Regions from separate parts of the Rhodopseudomonas palustris HaA2 genome, predicted to be linked through region 1. Evidence: predicted binding sites of a transcription regulator. Region 1 holds the regulator's gene; the other holds the start of a gene.
What was found. The regulator LexA, encoded in region 1, represses DNA repair genes until DNA is damaged. The targets are predictions, from matches to a motif close to TGTTCNNNNTGTGTTCNG.
Positions count from the first base shown of each region.

Region 1 (2,462 bases):
CGGCTATGCGCTGCGGGCCTTGGCGCGCAGCGAGGGCGCCGAGGTGATCGACCTCGGCATCGCCGCCGATACCATCGAGGCCACCCGCGCGGCGATCGCGCGTGCGCGCGACCTCGGGGTCGACCTGCTGGTCACCACTGGCGGCGCCTCGGCCGGGGACCACGATCTGGTCAAGTCGTCGCTGGAAGCCGAGGGCACCGACATTGCGTTCTGGAAGATCGCGATGCGGCCGGGCAAGCCGATGATGCACGGCCGGCTCGGCCCGATGCGGGTGATCGGCCTGCCCGGCAATCCGGTATCCTCCTATGTCTGCGCCTTCCTGTTCATGGTGCCGCTGATCCGGGCGCTTTGCGGGATCCGCGAATCGATGCACCGCCGCCAGCCGGCGCTGCTCGGCGCCGCCCTTACCGCCAACGACCAGCGCGAGGACTATCTGCGCGCCCGTCTGGCGCTGCGCGACGACGGACAATGGCTGGCGACGCCGGTCGACCGCCAGGATTCGTCGCTGCTGGCGCGGCTATCTGCAGCGCAGGCGCTGATCGTTCGCCCGCCGTTCGCGCCGGCGGCCGCGGCTGGCTCGCAATGTCTCATCCTTAAGCTTCCGGAATAGCGATCTGCGCATTTGTTGACCTCAAATTAAGAGGTTGCGGAACACATACTGAACATATAGTGTCCGTTCATGATTTGTTTCGAGTAGTTGCGCCTCGCCCGACTGTCTTCATGGCGCGATGAACGGACGGCACGACGACACGGCGATCGTCGCCAGACGTGGGGAATGATCGAGATGCTGACGCGTAAACAATTCGAGCTTCTGAAATTCATCAACGAGCGGCTGAAAGAAGCCGGCGTTCCCCCCTCGTTCGACGAGATGAAGGATGCGCTCGACCTGCGTTCCAAATCGGGCATTCACCGCCTGATCACGGCGCTGGAAGAGCGTGGCTTCATCCGCCGCCTGCCCAACCGCGCCCGTGCCATCGAGGTGATCAAGCTGCCCGACCTCGGCGGCAATAGCGGCGCTCGCCGCGGTTTCACCCCCAGCGTGATCGAAGGCAATCTCGGCAAGGTGCGGCCGCCGAGCCCGCAGCATGCCGAAGACGACTCCGATCGCAACGTCGCGGTGCCGGTGATGGGCCGGATCGCCGCCGGCACGCCGATCGAGGCGCTGCAGACCCGCAGTCACACCATCAGCGTGCCGCCGGACATGCTCGGTTCCGGCGAGCACTACGCGCTCGAAGTGCGCGGCGATTCGATGATGGATGCCGGCATCCTCGACGGCGACATGGCGCTGATCCAGCGCAACGAGAGCGCCGACACCGGCGACATCGTGGTGGCGCTGATCGACGAGGAGGAAGCGACGCTGAAGCGCTTCCGCCGCCGCGGCGCATCGATCGCGCTGGAGCCTGCCAATTCCGCCTACGAGGTCCGTATCCTGCCGCCCAACCGGGTGCGGATCCAGGGCAAGCTGATCGGTCTGTATCGCAAATACTGAGCCACGCGCCTTACTGAGCCACGCGCCGTCACGCCGCGGGCTCAGTCCTCGTCGTGCTGATCCAACGGCGCCGGCGTGGCATCGACCGGTGCGGGACGTGGACCCGCCCGCTGCGGCGGCGCGACGCCCGGCGGATCCCCGGCGGCAACGGCCGGCGCGGGCAACCACGGCCGGTCGCGCGCTATCGGCCGAACCGCCTCGGTCACGAATTCGCCGTCCCCGGCTGGATGTCGCCGCAGCGCCAGCGCGGCGCTGCCCGCGAGCATCTCCGTGCTGATCAGACGCGCCGCGCAGTCCGGCGGCGGCTGCGCCAGCGCTATGACCAATTTTGCGCGCGCGCAATCATCACCGATGCCATCGGCGCGGAACGACAGCGCCACCAACCCGCCATCAGCCAGCGCCGCGACGCAGCCATCGGCGTCGCACGACACCCCCTCGCGCAGCGAGGCCGCATCGACCGCACGAGGGTCGGCGTCGGCAGCCAGCCACTGCTTGACCCTGAAACTGTCGCCGCCGCTCTGCATCAGCCGCAGCCGGCCATCGGGCCCGCGCAGCGCGACCTGCCGGCCGTCGCCGGCGATCAGGATGTCCGGTTGCGGCGTCAGCAGCGCCCAGCCGGTTGCAAACGCCAGCAATGCCAGCCCGCCATAGCGCAGCGGCGTGCGCAACAGCCCGAGCAGGACGATGCCGAGCGACGCCAGCAGCAGCGGCCCGGTGCCGAACGCCGCGATCCGCCCGATTGCGCCCGGCAACGCCGCCACCCACAGCGCCACCACGATCATCCAGTCGATGCCGATCTCCATGATACGCCAGAACACCCCGTCGAGGCCGAACGGCATTGCCGCCAGCCCGAGCAGGCCCGCCGGCATCACCACGACCGACACGACGGGCATCGCCAGCAGATTGGCGATCACCCCATAGGGCGTGACGCGGTGGAAGTGATAGGCCGCATAGGGCGTGGTCGCGAGCCCCG
Region 1 is NC_007778.1:3,198,860-3,201,321, forward strand. Features, by position in the region: gene RPB_RS14145 (molybdopterin molybdotransferase MoeA) at 1-610, shown strand, start outside; gene lexA (transcriptional repressor LexA) at 785-1,489, shown strand; gene RPB_RS14155 (ComEC/Rec2 family competence protein) at 1,531-2,462, opposite strand, start outside.

Region 2 (2,462 bases), 890 kb from region 1:
CTTCCTCGCCCGGCGCCACGATCCTGCCCGGCGCGCCGCGGGTCAGTGCCCGCGCCGCCACCGCGGTGCCGGCGATCGCCGCGCTCACCGCAAAGCCCTGCCGCGTCAGCGCAGTGGTGAGCATGCGCAGCAGTTCGGCCTCGTCGCCGAACAGATGCGCGCAGCCGGTGATGTCGAGCAGCAATCCGTCGGCGCCGTCGAACGCCACCAGCGGCGTGAAGCGGTCGCACCAGTCGGCGACAGACGCGAGCAGCGCGGCGTCGGCATGCGGATCGTGATCGATCACGTCGAGCGACGGATGCATCGCCCGCGCGGTGGCGAGCGGCATCCCCGGCATCAACCCGCCCTGCGTCGCGCATGCATCGCAGGCGACGACGACCAGTGCATTGTCGCGCTTGGCGGCGACCACGCGCGGCGGACGCGACGATTCACCCGGCGAGCCGACGCTCGGGCCCGGCGATTTCCGTTCGATGCGATCGGTCGGCAACCGCGGCAGCCAGAGGCCGAGGATGCGTCTGCGGTTCACGGAAGCGGCACACATCACAATTCCATTCCATGATCCAGCGGCCGGTCTGGCCGTGACGATTGCGGATGAGCGAGGTCTCGAGCACCGGCGCGCCCCACCCCTCGATCGGCGGCGAATGCGCCGCGCGCACCACCCAGCGCGTCTCTGCGGTCGAGGCCTGCGGCATCGCGGAGATCCGCAGCATCAGCGCGGTGACGCCGGACTGCATCGCGGCCAGCGTCAGCTTGCGCGAGGCGACCAGATCGAAGGCGCGGATCTCGCCCCACAATTCGGTCACCACCGCGCCGAGCCCGTTGCAGGCGAGCGCATCGGCCGACGCGCGCAGCGCGCTCTCGGCGTCGTGCGCGCGCACCACCACCAGGCGGCGCGGATCGAGCCCGAGTTCGGCGAAACCCTCCATTGCCAGTTCGCCGTTTTCACGCGCGGAAAAATCCGACCGGATCCACAGCAGGAAACGCTGCTCGGCCAACCGCCGCGCCAGCCCCGCGACGAATCCCGTCGCCGCCGCGCCGTGGCGGCCATCGCAGAACACTTCATGCAGCGCGCCCAGCGCCAAACCGCCTTGCAGCGTGGCATCGGCGTCGGCGTGGCCGAGCGGCACGCGCCGGACGAGTTCGGTCGTCCCGCTTTCCAGCCGATCGATGGCGCCCTGCAGGCGCGCGAGTGTATCGAGGCGGGCGCCGGTCATGCGCCGCTCCTTTTCCTGGGTTGCCGTAACGAGAGTCGATGAACCCGTTGCCGGCTCATTTGTTCATGATATGTTCTAATAAATCCCTGCCCCGGGAAGGAGTCAATCGGGATCATCCCGAGTCCGGCGAGCAATTTTTTTCAGCAGTTGAATCAAGGAGATTCCAAGCATGGACGTGCAGCGCAAGCTGGCCATTCGGGCCGATGCGGCGAAATACGACGCCTCCTGCGCCTCTAGCGGGACGGAGCAACGCGACAGCCGCGAGGATCTGCTGCGGGTGCCGCCAGCTCGACGGCGCGCGGTTGGCCGAACGCTTCAAGCCGAAGACGCAGCAACAGGGGTTTGGATTTTGATGCAATCACAGACCGTCATCCTGAGATGCGAGCGTAGCGAGCCTCGAAGGATGACAGAGTCAAGTGCAAGCGGCCCATCCTTCGAGGCCGTCGCTGCGCGACGGCGCCTCAGGATGACGAACTAATAAGTTGCGAGGCCAAGAAGTTGCGAGGCAAGAAGCGCGCGCGGCGGAGCTGCACGGCGCGCTCCCCCGCCGAGCCCTTCGGGGAGAGTGAGCGCCGTCGCGCGCGCCGCGCATATCCTGCTCAATTGCTCAGGCCGTATGCAACACGCGGGTGACACTTTCCATTCGACGGAACGCGCGAGAATTTCGGTAACCGTCGCAACCTCTGCGGGTTGAGCAACGCCCGCGAACCGGCTAACCCATTCCCGCACTGCTGCACTGCAGAGCAGCGCCTGCAGCAAGACCAACAACAACCAACGAGGAATCCAGATGTCGGCCCTCTCCCGTTCGATCGCCACCCTGGCGGCCGCCGCCCTGCTGTCCGCAGCCGCCGGACAGGCGATGGCGCAGAAGAAATATGGCCCCGGCGCCAGCGACACCGAAGTCAAGATCGGCAACATCGTGCCTTACTCGGGCCCGGCGTCGGCCTATGGCAGCGTCGGCAAGGCGCAAGAAGCCTATTTCAAGATGATCAACGACAAGGGCGGCATCAACGGCCGCAAGATCGTCTACATCTCCAACGACGACGCCTATTCGCCGCCGAAATCGGTCGAGCAGACCCGTAAGCTGGTCGAGAGCGACGAGGTGCTGTTCATGTTCAGCCCGCTCGGCACGCCGTCCAACACCGCGATCCAGAAATATCTCAACGCCAAGAAAGTGCCGCATCTGTTCCTGGCGTCGGGCGCCACCAAGTGGAACGATCCGAAGCACTTTCCGTGGACGATGGGCTG
Region 2 is NC_007778.1:4,084,878-4,087,339, forward strand. Features, by position in the region: gene RPB_RS17985 (Y-family DNA polymerase) at 1-541, opposite strand, end outside; gene RPB_RS17990 (ImuA family protein) at 429-1,214, opposite strand; gene RPB_RS17995 (ABC transporter substrate-binding protein) at 2,002-2,462, shown strand, end outside.
Region 2: the regulator LexA is predicted to act here: its motif matches at 1,275-1,292, upstream of RPB_RS17990 (ImuA family protein).